Regions from separate parts of the Pseudomonas sp. MYb327 genome, predicted to be linked through region 4. Evidence: predicted binding sites of a transcription regulator. Region 4 holds the regulator's gene; each other region holds the start of a gene.
What was found. Region 4 encodes sigma-54, which starts transcription at its own class of promoters, with help from an activator protein. Its sites were predicted from a motif close to ANTGGCATNNANNTTGCTNT; they were not measured.
Positions count from the first base shown of each region.

Region 1: the regulator sigma-54 is predicted to act here: its motif matches at 2,930-2,949, upstream of glnK (P-II family nitrogen regulator).
Region 2: the regulator sigma-54 is predicted to act here: its motif matches at 1,362-1,381, upstream of ABVN21_RS14740 (CmpA/NrtA family ABC transporter substrate-binding protein).
Region 3: the regulator sigma-54 is predicted to act here: its motif matches at 1,586-1,605, upstream of flgB (flagellar basal body rod protein FlgB).

Region 1 covers NZ_CP159258.1:5,348,105-5,353,148, forward strand. Annotated here, with positions in the region: gene ABVN21_RS24110 (hypothetical protein) at 1-433, opposite strand, end outside; gene ABVN21_RS24115 (YifB family Mg chelatase-like AAA ATPase) at 761-2,254, opposite strand; gene ABVN21_RS24120 (accessory factor UbiK family protein) at 2,469-2,735, opposite strand; gene glnK (P-II family nitrogen regulator) at 3,156-3,494, shown strand; gene ABVN21_RS24130 (ammonium transporter) at 3,530-4,867, shown strand.
Region 2 covers NZ_CP159258.1:3,280,903-3,285,946, forward strand. Annotated here, with positions in the region: gene ABVN21_RS14730 (ribosome modulation factor) at 1-38, shown strand, start outside; gene ABVN21_RS14735 (quinone-dependent dihydroorotate dehydrogenase) at 253-1,272, opposite strand; gene ABVN21_RS14740 (CmpA/NrtA family ABC transporter substrate-binding protein) at 1,501-2,712, shown strand; gene ABVN21_RS14745 (ANTAR domain-containing protein) at 2,728-3,303, shown strand; gene ABVN21_RS14750 (nitrate/nitrite transporter) at 3,553-4,764, shown strand; gene ABVN21_RS14755 (bifunctional protein-serine/threonine kinase/phosphatase) at 4,772-5,044, shown strand, end outside.
Region 3 covers NZ_CP159258.1:519,042-524,085, reverse strand. Annotated here, with positions in the region: gene flgD (flagellar hook assembly protein FlgD) at 1-673, opposite strand, end outside; gene flgC (flagellar basal body rod protein FlgC) at 689-1,132, opposite strand; gene flgB (flagellar basal body rod protein FlgB) at 1,136-1,543, opposite strand; partial or broken gene cheR (protein-glutamate O-methyltransferase CheR) at 1,787-2,612, opposite strand; gene ABVN21_RS02325 (chemotaxis protein CheV) at 2,659-3,591, opposite strand; gene flgA (flagellar basal body P-ring formation chaperone FlgA) at 3,675-4,436, shown strand; gene flgM (flagellar biosynthesis anti-sigma factor FlgM) at 4,601-4,927, shown strand; gene ABVN21_RS02310 (flagellar protein FlgN) at 4,976-5,044, shown strand, end outside.
Region 4 covers NZ_CP159258.1:4,302,002-4,307,045, reverse strand. Annotated here, with positions in the region: gene ABVN21_RS19495 (HPr family phosphocarrier protein) at 1-73, opposite strand, end outside; gene rapZ (RNase adapter RapZ) at 89-946, opposite strand; gene ptsN (PTS IIA-like nitrogen regulatory protein PtsN) at 949-1,413, opposite strand; gene raiA (ribosome-associated translation inhibitor RaiA) at 1,426-1,734, opposite strand; gene ABVN21_RS19475 (RNA polymerase factor sigma-54) at 1,809-3,302, opposite strand; gene lptB (LPS export ABC transporter ATP-binding protein) at 3,487-4,212, opposite strand; gene lptA (lipopolysaccharide transport periplasmic protein LptA) at 4,212-4,760, opposite strand; gene lptC (LPS export ABC transporter periplasmic protein LptC) at 4,747-5,044, opposite strand, start outside.

The DNA of each region.
Region 1 (5,044 bases), 1.0 Mb from region 4:
CTTTCAGTGATTTCCTGGCGCGTCTGTAAAGCTGCAGCCCTGTACTGGTCAAATGACAGGCCGATCTGGACGGCGAAACAATAGCGTCCCAATAGGCAGTCAGTTCAGCATAATAGTAGGGGTCTTTTGCCGGCATTCCGACATTGCCATGACTGATGAAAACACCAAAGTTTGAATCGTCAAGAAAGCGTCCGATCCAGGCATCGTTCGATATGACGACTTGTGATTCCAGGCTTGCAATGAATTCTACATCAACTTCGGTGACAGGAAAGTTGAGAAAGTCTTCTGCTTCTTGTTTGCTTAGTCCGGTTCTATTCGTTTGAAGTACGATGCAGTTAAAGTCATTGCGAAGAGCATCGAGTGCGGGAATAAGATACTCGAGATAGGTCTTTCCGCCACTAATGACGTTGCTGATTAGATAAATATTGTTCATGAGGAAGGCGTTCTTATTGAAATTTGCCTGGGCAAATCCGGTATAAAGTTAACAAGTGCGTGAAGAAAAAATCACATGATATCCTGTTGCACTTATCATAGTTAAGTCCGTCGTAGTCGCTGGATAATCTGCTACGTACGGTGGGTAAAAGAAATTTTATTCATTGTAAGTTAGCCCTTCCTATATACGTGTTGGTAAGTTCTGTGTCTTGGATAAACAGTATTCAGTCTTGATGACAAACGTCACCGTTATATCACAGTTTGGCCAATGGCTATTAGCGGCTGGGGGGGTATTTCTGTGGGTGCGGGTGTCGTACGGTGAGCCTCGTCATTGTGTCCCCGGACGATATTGCAGTGCCTCAGCCAGGTGGTCACGAGTGATTGCATCACGCTGCTCAAGGTCGGCCAGTGTCCGCGCAACTTTGAGCAGTCGATGAGCCGAGCGCAGTGACAAGGTCAACCGCTCACACGCCGATTCCAGCCATTTCTCGTCGGCTGTGGATAACTTGCAGTGCCGACGCAGCCCTGGTAAATCCAGGAAGGCATTCGCGCAACCCTGACGTCTCTGCTGGCGTTCCCGGGCATTGGCAATCAGCGCCGTAGCACTGGCGCTGTCATCGCCGGGTGTCGAAACAGGGTTCAGCGCCGTGGGCTCTCGAGCGACGGTCAGGTGCAGGTCGATACGGTCCAGCAGCGGGCCCGATAGTTTGTTGCGATACCGCTGCACCTTGTCCGGTGTACATGAGCACTTGCCGCTCGGTTCTCCAAGATAGCCGCAGGGGCATGGGTTCATTGCCGCCACCAACTGAAAGCGCGCTGGAAACCGTACACGGTCTTTAGCCCTTGAGATTACGATATGCCCCGATTCCATCGGTTCCCTGAGTACCTCAAGTACCTTTCGATCAAACTCCGGCAACTCATCGAGAAACAGCACGCCGTGGTGGGCGAGAGTGATTTCCCCGGGTTGCGGTTTCGAGCTGCCGCCAACCAGCGCAGGACCAGATGCCGAGTGGTGCGGTTGCCGAAAGGGACGCTGCGGCCAATGGCTCAACGGCGCACAGCTGGTGACCGATTGAATTGCCGCCACTTCCAGAGCTTCGCTTTCGCTCAGCGGTGGCAGCAATCCTGGAAGGCGACTCGCCAGAAGCGTCTTGCCCGTTCCGGGAGGTCCGCAGAACAACAAGTTGTGCGCCCCCGCAGCAGCAATCAGCAACGCCCGTTTGGCGGCTTGCTGGCCTTGTACTTCATTCAGGTCGGGATAGGGCTTGCTGGCGAGTATCAATCCATCAGAAATGTAGGGCTCGACCGGAGTGTGCCCATTGAAATGGGCCACAGCTTCCAACAGATGATCCACCGCAATCACCTTCAACCCCGATGCCAGGCACGCCTCCTCGGCATTCGCCCGCGGCACCATCAACGAACGCCCGGCCTTGCGCGCCGCCAACGCCGCCGGCAACACACCACGCACGGCCCGCACAGCACCTGACAGCGCCAACTCACCCAAACATTCCACATCATCGAGCGTCAGCGTCGGCACCTGCACACTGGCGGAAAGAATCCCCAACGCAATCGCCAGATCGAACCGCCCACCGTCCTTGGGCAGATCTGCCGGTGCCAGATTCAACGTGATCCGCCGCGCCGGAAATTGCAGCCCCGAATTGATGATCGCACTGCGCACCCGATCCTTGCTCTCCTTCACCGCCGCTTCGGGCAGACCGACCATGGTCAGCGATGGCAAGCCGTTGGCCAGATGCACTTCAACCGTAACGGCGGGCGCTTCCACGCCGACCTGGGCGCGGCTGTGGACGATGGAGAGGGACATGGTCGTTCCTTGAGATGACGTGGGGACCGCTTCCTGCGGGTTTTTCAAGGGTAGTCGGGGGAGGAGATTTTGGCGGGGTGGTGGAGGCGGCAAACCTTCACTGGATGTTGCAGTTACTAAACGCGCAGGAGCCGGCTTGCTGGCGATGGCGACAGAACAGTCAACATCGTTGTTGAATGATCAAGCGCGATCGCCAGCAAGCCGGCCCCTACAGTTATACGGTTTCTGCTGGTGGATTCAGCTTCGCTTCCAGCTCCGCCACTTTCGCCTCAAGACTTTCCAATCGCGCCCGAGTACGCGCCAATACAACCATCTGACTATCGAACTCTTCCCGACTCACCAGATCCAGTTTGCTAAAGCCGCTCTGCAGCAACATTTTGAACTGGCTTTCAATTTCTGCTTTCGGCAGTGGAGTGTCGCCGCTGAAGAGGCGGGAGGCGGTGCCGGTCAGGGCGTCGAGGAAGTCTTTAGGCGCGAGCATGAGGGAATGTCCTGGTAGCAATGGCGGGCAGTGTATCACGCAGTGTCTATAGTCATTTTCGCAGGCAAGGGATGCACGCTTTTCGCGCATGTGGACGGACGGCGTCGCACCGTTGTTGTGCGTATCGTGTCGAGTGTTGTTGCGAAGACGTGGGCATTAGCGGGCAAGGGGTTGAAATCAGTGAAAATTCTGGAGATGGCAAGCTTTCTGCTTAGACCCTCATGACCCATGCACTGATGCAGTCGCTGTGACGAATGCAGTGCGCCAAGCGAAACGCGGGGAGTGTTTTGCAAGGAGCGGTTAGCTGGCGTCGGACGGGCAGGTAAGGCCGACGATGCGTTACAAAGCCAGGCACTGCGCTTAGACTTGAGACGGGTTTGTTTTCCTGGGGCAAGTCCACCAATTCGGGAGAGAGTTTTCATGAAGCTAGTCACTGCCATCATCAAGCCGTTCAAGTTGGACGACGTGCGCGAGTCGTTGTCCGAGATCGGCGTGCAGGGCATTACCGTCACTGAAGTCAAAGGCTTCGGTCGGCAGAAGGGTCACACCGAGCTGTACCGCGGCGCGGAGTACGTGGTCGATTTCCTGCCAAAGGTGAAGATTGATGTCGCCATTGACGACAAGGATCTCGACCGGGTTATCGAGGCGATAACCAAGGCCGCCAACACCGGCAAGATCGGTGACGGCAAGATCTTCGTGGTCAATCTGGAACAGGCGATTCGCATCCGTACCGGCGAAACCGATACCGACGCAATCTAAGCCGCCACAAACCCAACGCCCCAGGAGAAAACAATATGACTCTGCGTAAATCCGCAGGGCTAGGAGCCCTGTTGTCCATCGTAATGCCCAGCCTTGCTTTGGCGGCAGACGAAGTGGCGGCCCCAGTCCTCAACTCCGGCGACACCGCCTGGATGTTGACCTCGACAGCCCTCGTGCTGTTTATGACCATTCCAGGCCTCGCGCTGTTCTACGGCGGCATGGTTCGGTCGAAAAACATTCTTTCCGTGATGATGCAGTGCTTCGCCATTACCGGTCTGATCAGCATCCTGTGGGTCATTTATGGCTACAGCATCGCGTTCGACACCACGGGCATGGAGCAGGGCGTCGTCAACTTCAACTCGTTCTTCGGCGGCATGGGCAAGGCGTTCCTCGCCGGTGTCACGCCAGCCAGCCTGACCGGTCCTGCGGCGCTGTTCCCTGAGGCGGTGTTCATCACCTTCCAGATGACGTTCGCCATCATCACTCCAGCGCTGATCGTTGGTGCCTTTGCCGAGCGGATGAAATTCTCCGCGATGCTGATTTTCATGGGCATCTGGTTCACCCTGGTGTATGCGCCGATCGCGCACATGGTCTGGTCCGGCAACGGCGGCCTGATGTGGGACTGGGGCGTGCTGGACTTTGCCGGCGGCACCGTGGTGCACATCAACGCTGGTGTGGCCGGTCTGATCGCCTGCCTGGTACTGGGCAAACGCAAAGGCTTTCCGACCACCCCGATGGCCCCACACAACCTCGGTTACACCCTGATGGGTGCTGCGATGCTGTGGGTTGGCTGGTTCGGTTTCAACGCCGGTTCCGCTGCCGCAGCCAACGGCACTGCCGGCATGGCGATGCTGGTCACCCAGATCGCTACCGCCGCTGCTGCATTGGGCTGGATGTTCGCCGAGTGGGTCACCCACGGCAAGCCAAGCGCACTGGGTATCGCTTCGGGCGTGGTTGCAGGCCTGGTCGCAATTACTCCGGCTGCCGGTACTGTAGGTCCGATGGGCGCTCTGGTAATCGGTCTTGCCGCTGGCGTGGTGTGCTTCTTCTGCGCGACCACCCTGAAGCGCAAACTCGGCTATGACGATTCCCTGGATGCCTTCGGCGTACACGGTATCGGCGGTATCCTCGGCGCGATCCTGACCGGTGTGTTCGCTGCACCGTCTCTGGGTGGCTTCGGCACCGTGACCGACATCGCCGCACAAGTCTGGATTCAGTGCAAAGGCGTGGGCTTCACGGTGATCTACACCGCGATCGTCACTTACATCATCCTCAAGGTCCTCGACGCTGTGATGGGCCTGCGTATCACCGAAGAAGAAGAGGCTGTCGGTATCGATCTGGCGCTTCACAACGAACGCGGCTACAACTTGTAAGTACGCGCATAAAAAACTTGCCCGGCTTGCCGGGCATTTTTTTGTCTGGAATTTGTCATCAAAGGAAGCGCTGAAAGGTTTTTTCTTACAGCTTTTACGACGTTAGCGACGAGTGTTTTTGTGCCGCCAATGGCTTACAGGATAGAAGGAATATTAGGGCCTTTGTTTTTTTCCTGA
Region 2 (5,044 bases), 1.0 Mb from region 4:
GAATCCACAGACTCAACGAACTTCACGCCGTCGGCTAAACACAGGGCACAACACTCCGACACGACAATCTGATTAGTAACGAATTAACCACGCACGTCCCATCCGGACGGCGGGCTACGGCCCAGGGGCTCCTTTAAAGGGGCCCTTTTTTATGCCTGCTTTTTGGTTTGACACGCCCCCCTGTAGGAGCCCGGCTGGCCGGCGATGGCGTCCTTGAGATCGCCATCGCCGGCCAGCCGAGCTACTACAGAATCAGCGCAGGGCTGCGATAGCGTCGACGGATTCGCGGATGAGCGCCGGGCCTTTATAGATGAAGCCCGAGTAGATCTGCACCAGGCTCGCACCGGCAGTGATCTTCTCCGCCGCGTGTTTGCCTTCGGTGATGCCACCGGCAGCGATGATCGGCAAGCGACCACCCAACTCTGCCGCCAGCACCTTCACGGTGTGGGTGCTCTTGTCGCGAACCGGTGCGCCCGACAGACCGCCCGCCTCGTCACCGTGTTCCATGCCTTCGACGCCGACGCGGCTCAGGGTGGTGTTGGTGGCGATGACCGCGTCCATACCGGTTTCGATCAATGCCTGCGCGACTTGCGCGGTTTCTTCGTCGGTCATGTCCGGGGCGATCTTGATCGCCAGCGGCACGTGTTTACCGTGACGCAACGCCAGCTCAGCGCGACGCGCGGCCAGGTCGGCCAGCAGTTGCTTGAGCGAGTCACCAAATTGCAGGCTGCGCAGGCCCGGCGTGTTCGGCGAGCTTACGTTGACCGTCACATAGCTGGCGTGGGCGTAAACCTTGTCCAGGCAAATCAGGTAGTCATCAACCGCGCGCTCGACCGGAGTATCGAAGTTCTTGCCGATGTTGATGCCCAGCACGCCCTTGTACTTGGCGGCTGCCACGCGAGCCAGCAGATGATCGACGCCGAGATTGTTGAAGCCCATGCGATTGATGATCGCCTCGGCTTCCGGCAGACGGAACAAGCGTGGTTTCGGATTGCCCGGCTGCGGACGCGGAGTGATGGTACCGATTTCGACAAACCCGAAACCCAGTTGCGCGAAACCGTCGATGGCCGCGCCGTTCTTGTCCAGACCAGCCGCCAACCCCACCGGGTTGGGGAAATCCAGGCCCATGACCGTCACCGGCTTCTTCGCCGGCGCCTTGCACAGCAAACCGTTGAGGCCCAAACGGCCACCCGCGCCAATCAAATCCAGGGACAGATCGTGGGAGGTTTCCGGGGAAAGTTTGAACAACAGCTGACGGGCCAGGGTGTACATGGGCGGATTTGACTCTGGGCTACGAAATGTGGCGGCGATTATAGCCGGGCACGGGTCCACAGGCGAGGTGCGCGGCAAAGTCTGCGGGCGATGGCATATGCCTTGCACTCTTATGAGCATCAGCACTCATGTCAACGGCGGGATGAGTGTCAGGACAATGGCGTCGTCATCCGGTCTTTCTTGCGCATAGACCTGGAACGACGCTTTTTTTTCGAAGGTGCAAAAGCAATGAACGAACCATCAGCCGGCCCACTGGCCTGGGTCAACGGCAGCGATGCCCCGGAAAAGAGCGAAATCAACCTCGGTTTCATGGCCCTGAGCGACTGCGCCTCGGTAGTCGTCGCCGCCACTCAGGGCTTCGCTCAGCCCTACGGCCTGACGCTCAACCTCAAGCGCCAATCGTCCTGGGCCAATCTGCGCGACAAACTGGACAGCGGTGAACTCGATGCCGCCCATAGCCTGTACGGTTTGATCTACGCCGTGCACCTGGGCATCGGCGGCGTGGCGCCGACCGACATGGCCGTGCTCATGGGACTGAACCAGAACGGTCAGAGCATCAACCTCTCCCATGGCTTGCAGGGTCTCGGCGTGACCGGTCCTGAAGCACTTCACCGGCACGTGCACCAAAGTCGCCCAAAACTGACTTTCGCCCAGACTTTTCCTACCGGCACCCACGCCATGTGGCTGTATTACTGGCTCGCCAGTCAGGGCATCCATCCGTTGCTGGACGTCGACAGCGTTGTTGTACCGCCGCCGCAAATGATCGCGCATTTGCAAGCAGGGCGCATTGACGGGTTCTGTGTTGGCGAACCGTGGTCGGCCAGCGCGGTGCAGCAGGATCTTGGATTCACGATGGCGACTACCCAAACCATCTGGCCCGATCATCCGGAAAAAGTCTTGGGCTGCACTCGCGAATTCGTCGAGCAATACCCCAACACCGCCCGCGCCTTGGTGATGGCGATTCTGGAGGCCAGCCGTTTCATCGAAGAAAGTAGCGAGAATCGCCGCAGCACCGCGCAATTGCTCAGTGCGCCGCAGTACCTCGACGCTCCGCTCGAATGCATCGAGCCGCGTCTGCTGGGCGACTACGCCGACGGTCTCGGTCACCGCTGGCAAGACCCGCACGCCCTGCGCTTTCATGGCGAAGGCGAGGTCAACCTGCCGTACCTGTCCGATGGCATGTGGTTCATGACCCAGTTCCGGCGCTGGGGTTTGTTGCGCGACGACCCGGATTACCTCGCCGTGGCCCGTAAAGTCCAACAACTAGACTTGTATCGTGAAGCGGCCAGCGCGGTCGGCGTCGTTGCAACGGCCAGGGAGATGCGCAGCAGTCAGTTAATCGACGGCAAGGTTTGGGACGGTTCGGACCCGGCCGGTTATGCCCGCAGTTTCAAACTGCACGCCCTGAGCGACAGCTCAGCCCTTCTTGCCAGCCGCTGACAGGAGCTTGCGAATATGTTGCGAATCCTGCTGATCAACGACACCGCGAAAAAAGTCGGACGCCTGAAAGCGGCCCTCACCGAAGCCGGCTTCGAAGTAATCGACGAATCCGGGTTGACCATCGACTTGCCCGAGCGCGTCGAAACAGTGCGCCCGGACGTGATTCTGATCGATACCGAGTCACCGGGCCGCGATGTGATGGAGCAAGTGGTGCTGGTGAGCCGCGATCAGCCTCGACCGATCGTCATGTTTACCGACGAACACGACCCCGATGTGATGCGCCAGGCAATCAAGTCCGGGGTCAGTGCCTACATCGTCGAAGGCATTCACGCACAACGCTTGCAGCCGATACTCGACGTGGCCATGGCGCGCTTCGAAAGCGACCAGGCTCTGCGTGCGCAATTGCATGCCCGCGACCAACAACTGGCCGAGCGCAAGCGCATCGAGCTGGCCAAAGGGCTGCTGATGAAAATGAAGGACTGCAACGAGGAAGAGGCCTACACCCTGATGCGCCGCCAGGCGATGAGCCGCCAGCAGAAGCTGATCCAGGTCGCGGAGCAGATTATTGCCATGAGTGAATTGCTGGGCTGACTCGCCACAGGAAATCCTTCTAACCATAACTGTTGATGGTTGGCACAGATCTCGCTAAGCAATCATCACAGGTAACCAACGGCGGTTGCCCCACCTACGACAAAGACGTCGCTCACCTTATTTGCCCCATGGCGAATCCGGTGGCGGCGTTTTTTAGTTTTGGCCCCATTGCCCGGGGCCGGTGGTGCAGCCCTACGGCGCCCCACCAGCCTGACTCCCGTTCGAGACTCCTATCAGCTGAGGTGCGCGATGAATTCAAGCTTCTGGAAATCCGGCCATACCCCGACCCTGTTCGCAGCCTTTCTCTACTTCGACCTGAGCTTCATGGTGTGGTACTTGCTCGGCCCTCTGGCCGTGCAAATCGCCGGCGACTTGCATCTGACCACCCAGCAGCGCGGCATGGTCGTGGCCACACCGATTCTGGCCGGGGCGATACTGCGCTTTGCGATGGGCATGCTGGCTGATCGTCTGTCGCCGAAAACCGCCGGCCTGATCGGTCAGGTTATCGTTATCTGCGCCTTGTTCGGCGCCTGGAAACTGGGTATTCACAGCTACGAGCAAGCGCTGCTACTGGGACTGTTCCTCGGAATGGCTGGTGCCTCTTTTGCCGTAGCCCTGCCCCTGGCGTCGCAGTGGTATCCGCCGCAGCATCAAGGAAAAGCCATGGGCATCGCCGGGGCCGGCAACTCAGGCACCGTGCTCGCGGCGCTGATTGCACCGGTACTGGCCGCCGCCTTCGGCTGGAGCAACGTGTTCGGTTTCGCCCTGATCCCGCTGATCCTGACCCTGATCGTCTTCGCCTGGCTGGCCAAAAACGCTCCCGAGCGGCCGAAAGCCAAATCGATGGCCGACTACTTCAAGGCCCTCGGCGACCGTGACAGCTGGTGGTTCATGTTTTTCTACAGCGTCACCTTCGGCGGCTTCATCGGCCTGGCCAGCGCCCTGCCCGGCTATTTCAACGATCAATATGGCCTGAGCCCGGTGACTGCCGGCTACTACACCGCCGCCTGTGTGTTCGGCGGCAGCCTGATGCGCCCCTTGGGTGGCGCGCTGGCCGACCGCTTCGGTGGCATTCGTACCTTGCTGGCGATGTACACCGTGGCCGCAATCTGCATCGCTGCCGTCGGCTTCAACCTGCCGAGTTCCTACGCGGCACTGGCGCTGTTCGTATGCACCATGCTTGGTCTGGGTGCGGGTAATGGCGCGGTGTTCCAACTGGTCCCTCAACGTTTTCGTCGCGAGATCGGCGTGATGACCGGCCTGATCGGCATGGCTGGCGGCATCGGCGGTTTCGCCCTGGCGGCGGGCATGGGTGCAATCAAGCAAAGCACCGGCAGCTACCAGATGGCGTTGTGGTTGTTCGCCACCCTCGGCGTCCTCGCCTGGTTCGGCCTGCATGGCGTCAAACGTCGCTGGAGAACCACCTGGGGCTCGGCCGCTGTGACCGCTGCCCGGGTGTGAGGGCTGAATGAGCCTGCAACTGAGTTTCGCCGAAGCCAGCGCCACCGGCCCTCGCGAAGAGAACCAGGACGCCCTGCGCCTGGTCACTCCCGCCCCGGCGCTGGCGGCGAGCAAGGGTTACCTGTTCGCCATCGCCGACGGCGTCAGCCAGTGCGCCGATGGCGGGCTGGCTGCGCGCTCGACTTTGCAGGCCCTGGCGTTGGACTACTACGCCACCCCGGAAACCTGGGGTGTCGCCCAGGCGCTGGATCGTTTGTTGCTGGCACAGAACCGCTGGTTG
Region 3 (5,044 bases), 2.4 Mb from region 4:
CCAGGTTGAGCATCAACTCGCCGCCAGTCTGGCTGATGGTCACGCTATTGACGGTCGCTGGCAGGTTGGTGATCAGTGATACGGCTTGACTGTCGATGGTGGTCGTAGCGGCAAAGGTGTAAGTGCCAGGGGCTGCAACTTCACCCGCATCGTTCTTGCCGTCCCAGATGAAGTCGGCGTTGCCCGCGCTCTGCGAGCCCATATCGATGGTGCGTACTACCTTACCGTCCGCGTCGGTGATCTTCAGCGTGGCACTCGGCACCGACGACGGTATTGAGACTGTCCCCTTGAGCGGCTTGGAAGTGTCAACCACCGCCTTGTCGCCAGGAGCAATGACCGTACGACCGACCAGCGACGAGGCCTGCAATGCCTGGGAGGAGTTGTAGTTGCTGGCAATGCCCGTAACGGTATCGTTGAGGGTGGTGATCCCTTCCAGGCTACTGAACTGCGCCAACTGGGCAACGAACTCGCCGTTATCTTGCGGCTCCAGCGGGTTCTGGTTTTTAAGCTGGGTCACCAGCAATTGCAGGAACGCGTCCTTGCCCAGGGCCTTGTTGCCCGTGGCGCTGCTGGCCGCCCCCGCCAGGCCGTCCGTCGTGGTGTTGGTCTTGACCGAGGAATTGGCCAGGATGTCATTGAGGCTCAAACTGCTGGTGGAATCGCTGACACTCATCTGAGTCGCCCCTTATCACTGACCGAGGGTCAGCACTTTCTGCATCATGGTTTTGGCGGTGTTCATCATTTCGGCGTTGGTCTGGAACGAACGGCTCGCGGAAATCATGTCGGCCATTTCTTCCACCACGTTGACGTTCGGGTAGTAGACGTAGCCCTTGGCATCGGCAGCCGGATGGTTAGGCTCGTATCGCGCTTCGAGGTTGCTCTGATCTTCGACGACGCCCATGACCTGCACGCCCTGACCGGCAGCGTCCTGATTCTGGAACAGCGAATCGCTGCCGCCACTCTGGCCACCCTGGAACATGGTGGCAAAAACCGGGTGACGCGCACGGTAGGTCTGGTCGATGCTCGACGAGACTGTCTCGGCGTTGGCAATGTTCGAAGCAACGGTGTTCAAGCGAGTGGTTTGCGCACTCATGCCGCTACCGGCAATGTTGAAAACACTGGATAGAGACATGACTTACTCTCCGCGCAGGGCTGACACCAGCCCTTTGAATTTGCTGTTGAGCAGGGTGAAGCTGGCCTGGAAGCCGACGGCGTTTTCCGCGTAGTTCGACTGTTCCAGTTGGGCGTCCACGGTGTTCTGGTCAATCGACGGTTGCATCGGCGTGCGGTACATCAACGACTCGTCGCCATTGCCCAGGCCTTCGGCTTCGATGTGACGGCTGTTGGTCATGTTCAAAGCGAACGTGCCGTTCTTGGCTTTATCGTTCTGCGCCTCGAGCACTTTCGAGAATTCCAGATCCCGCGCCTTGTAGTTCGGGGTGTCTGCGTTGGCAATGTTGTTGGCCAGGACTTCGGCACGCTGAGCGCGGAAGCCCAGAGCCTTTTCGTGAATGCCGAGCGCTTTATCGAAGCTGATGCTCATGTCGGGAAACCTTCGGGTGACCTGATTTTTCGTACGATGAACATAGCAAGCGTCATGCCAATTCAAAAAAGCCCATAAACCGGGGCTTTGCGGGCAGTGGCAACGCGGCAATGCCAGAAAAGCGGCAACCGGTTTCCGCCTTCTGCCGCTTTTCTGCCGCTAGTGCTTCCCCTACGTAATGCAAAAGTGACGGACAAAAAAAAGGAGCCCATTGGGCTCCTTTTTATGACCGTCGCTTTTGCATCACTTCGCCTGGTAAATAATCCCCGGACTGCACTGGACCATCTGGTAATGATCGGGCAACCCGTTCAGCGCTTCGGAAGCACCGAGGAACAAATAACCACCGGGCTTCAACGTGCTGTGGATACGCAACAGGATGTCCTTCTTCACCTCGGCGGAGAAGTAGATCAGCACGTTGCGGCAGAACACGATGTCGAACTTGCCGAGGCTCGCGTAGCTGTCCAGCAGGTTGAATGAACGAAACTCCACGCGACTCTTGATCGGCGCCTTGATTGCCCAGCGCCCCGGCCCTTTTGGATCAAAGTAACGCTGCAGCCGCTCAGGCGACAGACCACGACCGATGGCCAGGCTGTCGTACTCGCCGGTCTTGCAGTTGTTCAGCATGGTACCGGACAGATCAGTGGCAACAATCTGCACACCCATCTTCAACTGGCCCATATTGACCCGCTCGAACTCGTCGATGGACATCGACAGCGAGTACGGTTCCTGCCCCGACGAACAGGCCGCCGACCAGATCCGCAAACGCTGGCCGGGACTGGCCTTGATCGCCTCGGGCAGCACTTTGTTCTTCAAGACTTCAAATGGATAGGTGTCACGAAACCACAGGGTTTCGTTGGTGGTCATGGCATCCACTACCTGCTCGCGCAAACCGCTGCGTGGCTGGGTCTGCATGCGCTGGACAAGCTCACCCAACGACTTGATGCCTTGCTGTTCCATCAGCTTGTTGAGACGGCTCGACCAGGTACTGCTTGTTTTCACCGAGCAAAATGCCACAGGCTTTTTCCAGGAATACCCGGAACTGTTCGAAATCCAAATTACCCGTAGACAATGCTGCCGCCTCTAAAATCGTGTTGACTGCCAGGGGCCAAACGCCCCTAGTTGATGTCTGCTGCTTTGATCCGGTCGACTACCCGGGATGCCAGGTCATCAGGACGGAATTTGGCAAGGAAGTCATCGGCACCGACCTTCTTGACCATCGCCTGATTGAATACACCCGACAACGAAGTATGCAGGATGATATGAAGCTTTTGCATGCGAGGGTCGTTGCGGATCTCTGCCGTCAGGGTGTACCCGTCCATCTCCGGCATCTCGATGTCGGAGATCATCATCAGGAACTCTTCTTCCGGCTTCTTGCCCTCGTCGACCAGTTTGCGCAAGTAATCCAGCGCTTGCCGGCCGTCGTTCAACGCCACCACTTCGACACCGACCGTTTGCAGGCAACGCGTGACCTGCTTGCGCGCCACTGACGAGTCATCGACCGTCAGCACGCGCAAGGACAGCGCCTTGTGCTGGGTTTCGACATCCACCACGCCAACGGAAATCGCTTCCGGGGTCGGCGCCACTTCCGCCAGCACCTTCTCGACGTCGATGATTTCGACTAACTGATTGTCGACCCGAGTCACAGCCGTCAGGTAGTGATCGCGCCCGGTGCCCTTGGGTGGCGGATGAATTTCTTCCCAGTTCATGTTCACGATGCGTTCAACCGAACGCACCAGAAAACCCTGGGTCTTGGTGTTGTACTCCGTGATGATCACGAAGGGATTGTTCTTGTCCTTTAAAGCACCGGAGCCGGTCGCCATCGCCAGATCCAGGATCGGAATGGTCGCCCCCCGAATATTCGCCACGCCGCACACGACAGGACTGGACTTGGGCATCAGCGTCAATTTCGGGCATTGCAGCACTTCCCGCACCTTGAACACGTTGATCCCATACAGCTGCTGGCCGTCGAGACGGAACAACAACAGCTCAAGGCGATTCTGCCCCACCAGTTGCGTGCGCTGGTTTACCGAATCCATTACACCAGCCATGCCCAGACTCCTACACCAACGCTAAGTGTTGTTGCGACGCACATTCATCACTAAACGGCACGGCGCTTGCTTTTTATCTCTTTATGAACACAGAACCGACATTTTCCCGACGCCTGACCACGACCTACCGCAAATGCCTCGGCGTGTTGGCGGCTGTGTGCCTGTTCAACGCTGGCAGCCCTGCCCTTGCTGACGCGGTTACCTTGCCTGACATGCTTATCGGCGTCACCCAAGGCTTTCTTGAATTCACCGTAGAGGACTATCTGGCCAACAGTCAAACGGAAGGTCGCTATGAAATCCAGGTCAACCAGCTGGATCCACGCATGCACATGCCAATGTGCGACAAGGAATTGACAGCCACGCTGGAGAGTCCGGCGAAGCCATTGGGGCGTGTGACAGTCAAGGTTCGCTGTGAGGGTACGTCCCCGTGGACGGTCTTCGTACCCGCTCAAGTGCGCCTGTTTCGTGATGTCGTGACCACCGCCCGACCGCTGCGGCGATCGGGCATCGTCGAGCCTGATGATGTCGTTCTGCGTGAGCGCGATATCAGCCTGATCAGCCAGGGCTACCTGACCTCCGTGGATCAGGCGATCGGGCAAAGAATTACCCGACCAATGGTCGCCGATCAGGTGATTACCCTGGTCAATCTCGAACAGGCGGAAGTGATCCGCAAGGGGGATCAGGTAGTGATCACCGCCCGCAGTGGTACGCTCAGCGTGCGTATGCCGGGCGAAGCGCTGGCCAACGGCGGCATGAGCGAACAGATCCGGGTCAAAAACCTCAACTCCAAGCGGGTCATCAAGGCGCAAGTTACCGCGCCGGGCCAGGTGGAAGTGTCCATGTAGGGTCTCTTTTGGTGAAGCTGTGGCGCTGACCGAGGCTGTTCCCTAAACTGTGTCCCATGCCGTGCAAACGCTGACGCGCGCACGCTCATTGATAAATGAGCCTAAAGTTTTTCAGGGAAGGGCCGAAAACATGGCAAGCGTCCAAATTCCCAGAGGTTTTTATCATGGTCATTGATTTCAGCCGTTTGAACAGCTCCTCGTCACTTACAGGCAGTACACGTACCAGCGCCACCAAGGACACTGCCGAATCCGGCAAACCCGCGCCGCTGAATACCCCGGCCGAACAGGCTGGTACCGTCAAAAGCGGGGAATCGGTACATCTCAGCAATGAGGCTCAACAGTTGCAAAAGGTCACTGATACGCTGCGCGATCAGCCTGTCGTCGATAACGCCCGCGTGGCCGAATTGAAAGCAGCGATTGCCGATGGCAGCTATAAAGTCGACAGCAACCGTGTAGCCAGCAAACTGCTCAACTTCGAAGCCCAGCGCTAGGCCACGGCCGGCGCCAGGCTTTTGGACGCTTAAAACCCAAGGCCAGCCATGCACGACACTAATTTACTGCAATTGATCACCGACGACTTCGCTCCAGCGCAACACTTGCTGGAGCTG
Region 4 (5,044 bases):
CGCCAACGAATTTTGCAGAAGCGCGAGCGTGCAGGCCCAGCTTGTTGATGATTTCAATTTCCAGAGCAGGCATCGCGGTGTGAATCCTTTAGCTGAGGTCGCGGTGGCGAACCTGGACGTTCTTCAGGGATTGTTGCAGGGTCTTGGCCAAACGTTCGGTCAGGTAGACGGAGCGGTGGTGACCGCCAGTGCAGCCAATGGCAATAGTGACGTAGGCGCGGTTGCTGGCGGCAAAGCGGGGCAACCATTTGAGCAAATAGGTAGATATGTCCTGATACATCTCTTCGACATCCGGCTGTGCCGCCAGGTAATCGGCAACCGGTTGATCGAGTCCGGACTGCTCACGAAGCTCAGGCTTCCAATAAGGGTTCGGCAGGCAACGCACATCGAACACCAGATCAGCGTCTACCGGCATGCCACGCTTGAATCCGAACGACTCCACCAGGAACGCGGTTCCCGGCTCCGGCTGGTTCAACAATCGCAGCTTGATCGTGTCGCGCAGCTGATACAGGTTCAGGCTGGTGGTATTTATCTTGAGATCGGCGAGGTCGGCAATCGGTCCGAGCAAGGTGCTCTCAACGTTGATCGCTTCGGCCAGCGATCGGTTGGCGTTGCTCAATGGGTGACGACGACGGGTTTCCGAAAAACGCTTGAGCAGCGTTTCCTCGTCGGCATCCAGGTACAGGACATCGCACTGGATATGCCGGCTGCGGACTTCTTCCAGCAGGTCGGGAAAGCGTGTCAGATGGCTCGGCAAGTTACGCGCATCGATGGACACGGCAACCAGCGGCTGGGACAGCTCAGTGTGAATCAGTGCGCGCTCGGCCAATTCCGGCAGCAACCCGGCAGGCAGGTTGTCGATGCAGTAGTAGCCGTTGTCCTCGAGAACATCGAGGGCGGTGCTTTTACCCGAGCCGGAACGGCCACTGACGATGATCAAACGCATGGTTACGGCCCGTTTTGCTCGTCCAGGACAACCTGATACAAGGCTTCATTGCTCGGGGCGCTGCGCAGTTTTTCGCGCACTTCCTTGCGGTCGAGCATGCTGGCGATCTGGCGCAAAAGCTCCAGGTGCGCATCGGTAGCGGCCTGGGGGACCAGCAATACGAACAGCAGGTCAACCGGGGCGCCGTCGATGGCGTCGAAATCGATTGGGGCGTCCAGGTGCATAAGGGCACTGATGGGCGAATCGCAGCCCTTCAGGCGGCAGTGAGGAATAGCGATGCCGTTACCAAAACCGGTAGATCCGAGTTTTTCACGGGCAATCAAAGCCTCGAAGACATCTTGCATCTCCAGATCCGGCACTTCGCGATGGATGAGGTTGGCAATTTGTTCGAGGGCTTTCTTTTTACTGCCGCCCGGCACGTTCACCAGGGAACGGCCGGGGGTCAGGATGCTTTCAAGTCGGATCATGGGTTGGGAGTGTTAACGACCGGTAGCGCCCTGGAGGAGGCTCTGGGTCTTTTCCTTATGCTTTTTGAGTTGTTTATCAAGCTTGTCGGTGAGTGCGTCGATCGCCGCATACATGTCGGTATGTTCCGCGTTGGCGACAACTTCATTCCCGGGAATATGCAGCGTGGCTTCGATTTTCTGCTTCAACTTTTCGACCGTCATCGTGACCTGCACGTTGGTGATCTTGTCGAAATGTCGCTCCAATCGTTCGAGTTTTTCGCCGATGTAGGTGCGAAGAGGTTCGGTCACTTCCAGTTGGTGTCCACTGATGTTGACTTGCATACAGCTTCTCCTTCGTTGCCAGTGCATAAAGCGGCAGATCAGATGATCTGCCACTGGAACGCTGTGGCGTGGCTCTACATCAACCGCTTGCGTTCGCTCGAAGGCGCGATCCCGAGGGATTCGCGGTACTTGGCGACGGTGCGGCGAGCCACCTGAATGCCTTGTGCCTCCAGTAAACCAGCGATCTTGCTGTCACTCAACGGCTTTTTCTGATTTTCCGCGGCAACCAGTTTTTTGATGATTGCGCGGATCGCCGTGGACGAGCATTCGCCGCCTTCGGAGGTGCTGACGTGGCTGGAGAAAAAGTATTTCAGCTCATATATGCCCCGCGGGGTATGCATGAACTTCTGCGTGGTCACCCGCGAGATCGTCGACTCGTGCATGCCCACCGCCTCGGCGATGTCATGCAGGACCAACGGTTTCATCGCTTCGTCGCCGTACTCCAGGAAGCCGCGCTGATGCTCGACAATCTGGGTGGCTACCTTCATCAGGGTTTCGTTGCGGCTTTGCAGGCTCTTGATGAACCAGCGGGCTTCTTGCAGCTGGTTGCGCATGAACGTGTTGTCGGCGCTGGTATCGGCGCGGCGGACGAATCCGGCGTACTGGGCGTTGACCCGCAAGCGTGGCACCGACTCCTGATTGAGCTCCACCAGCCAGCGTTCGTTGTCCTTGCGCACGATGACGTCGGGAACGACGTACTCGGCTTCAGTGGACTCGATTTGCGAACCTGGACGCGGATTGAGGCTCTGGACCAGTTCGATGACCTGGCGCAGTTCATCTTCCTTGAGCTTCATGCGGCGCATCAGCTGGCTGTAGTCGCGGCTGCCGAGCAGATCGATGTAGTCGGTGACCAGACGCTTTGCTTCAGCAAGCCAAGGGGTCTTGGCGGGCAGCTGGCGCAATTGCAGCAGCAGGCATTCGCCCAGGTTGCGGGCGCCGATGCCGGCAGGTTCGAATTGCTGGATGCGGTGCAGAACGGCTTCGATTTCGTCGAGTTCGATGTCCAGCTCTGGATCGAACGCTTCGAGGATTTCCTCTAGCGTCTCGTCAAGGTAGCCCTGATTGTTGATGCAGTCGATCAGGGTCACGGCGATCAGGCGATCGGTGTCGGACATCGGCGCCAGGTTCAATTGCCAGAGCAGGTGGCTTTGCAGGCTTTCACCGGCGGAAGTACGGGTGGTGAAATCCCACTCGTCGTCATCGTTGCTCGGCAGGCTGCTGGCGCTGGTCTGGTAGACATCTTCCCAGGCGGTATCGACGGGCAGTTCATTGGGGATGCGCTCGTTCCAGTCGCCTTCCTCGAGGTTATCCACCGTCGGGGCGCTTTCCTGGTAGGAGGGCTCCTGAATGTCGCTGTTGGGCTTCAGTTCGGCATTGTCAGCCAAGGGGTCGGTGTTGTCGAAGTCGTCGCCTTCTTCCTGGCGTTCGAGCATCGGATTGGACTCCAGGGCCTCCTGGATTTCCTGTTGCAGATCCAGGGTCGACAATTGGAGCAGGCGGATGGCCTGTTGCAGCTGCGGTGTCATCGTCAGCTGCTGGCCCATTCTCAAGACTAGCGATGGTTTCATGGCAGGGGCTTAACACCTTATTCGCCGGCGCACATGCGCCATCCACTACAGGGCGCCGGAGCGCCAAACATAAGCAAATTATATGCCCGAAACTGCAGCGTTTGCCTAGAGCGCTGTAACAATAAAAAAATGTTGATTTTTTATCGAGACAAGCGCTTTGGCGACCTGCCAGACACCTCAGCGCTTACAGGCGGAACTCATGGCCCAAGTACACTTCCTTGACCAGGTCGTTGGCCAGGATGGTTTCAGAGTCGCCTTCGGCGATCAGTTGGCCATCGTTGACGATATAGGCGGTTTCGCAGATATCCAGGGTTTCACGGACGTTGTGGTCAGTGATCAGCACGCCAATGCCCTTGGCCTTGAGGTGGTAGATGATCTGTTTGATGTCACCCACCGAAATCGGGTCCACGCCAGCGAAGGGTTCGTCGAGCAGGATGAACTTCGGGTTAGTGGCCAGTGCCCGGGCGATTTCCACGCGGCGACGTTCGCCACCGGACAGGCTCATGCCGAGGTTGTCGCGGATATGGCTGATGTGGAATTCCTGCAACAGGCTTTCCAGTTCTTTGCGACGACCGGCCTTGTCGAGTTCCTTGCGGGTCTCGAGGATCGCCATGATGTTATCGGCTACCGAGAGTTTGCGGAAGATCGAGGCTTCTTGCGGCAGATAGCCGATGCCGGCCTTTGCACGGCCATGCATCGGCTGATGGCTGACATCCAGGTCGTCGATCAGGACGCGGCCCTGATCGGCCTGTACCAGGCCCACGATCATGTAGAAACAAGTGGTCTTGCCGGCGCCGTTGGGACCAAGCAGGCCGACGATCTGACCGCTGTCGATGGACAGGCTGACGTCACGCACGACCTGACGGCTCTTGTAGCTCTTGGCCAGATGCTGAGCTTTCAGAGTTGCCATTACTGGGCCTTTTGCTCGTCGGTTTTCTTTTTCGGCTGGATCACCATGTCGATGCGCGGACGCGACTCGGTCACCTTGCTGCCGGTAGCGCGACCGGCGCTGGCGAGCTTTTTCTCGGTGTCGTAGACGATTTTCTCGCCTTGGGTGACGTTGTCGTCCTTATCGATGACCTTGGCGCGGTCAATCAGCACGACACGATTTTGCTTGGCGAGATACTGGATGGTCACACCCCAGCCCTGCACGGGCTTGGTGTCTCCAGCGGTTTGCAGTTGCTCGAAGTAGGCCAGGTTGCCCACCGAGGTCACCACGTCGATGTCGCCATCGGCGGCACGGGTCATGGTCACTTTGTTGCCGGTGACCTTCATCGAGCCCTGGGTGATGATCACGTCGCCGGTATAGGTGGCAACACCGTTCTTGTCGTCCAGTTGGGCGTCGTCGGCCTGAATGCGGATTGGCTGCTGCTGATCGTTCGGCAGAGCCCAGGCGCTCACGCTTCCCAGTGCTGCGCCCAGACTGAGCAAAATAGGGAGGGTTTTAACGAGCCTCATACTGTCCTCTTACGTTCGATAGCAGGTGTATCCTGCTTTCTTTCAAATACGCTTTCATTCCGTTACCAGTCGATACGCCGCCAGCGCCGTCGATTCTAACGGGTTGCTCGGTCTGCGCATATTGCTGTTGCGGGAACACCGTCATGCGAGTGGTGGTGATCAGGGTCCTGCGATTTTTTTCGTCGAAACGCGTGATGCGTACCGAGTCAATCAATTCAACCTGCGTACCGTCCGGATTGACTTCACCCTTTTCGCTCTGGACGTGCCATGGGAACTCGGTACCA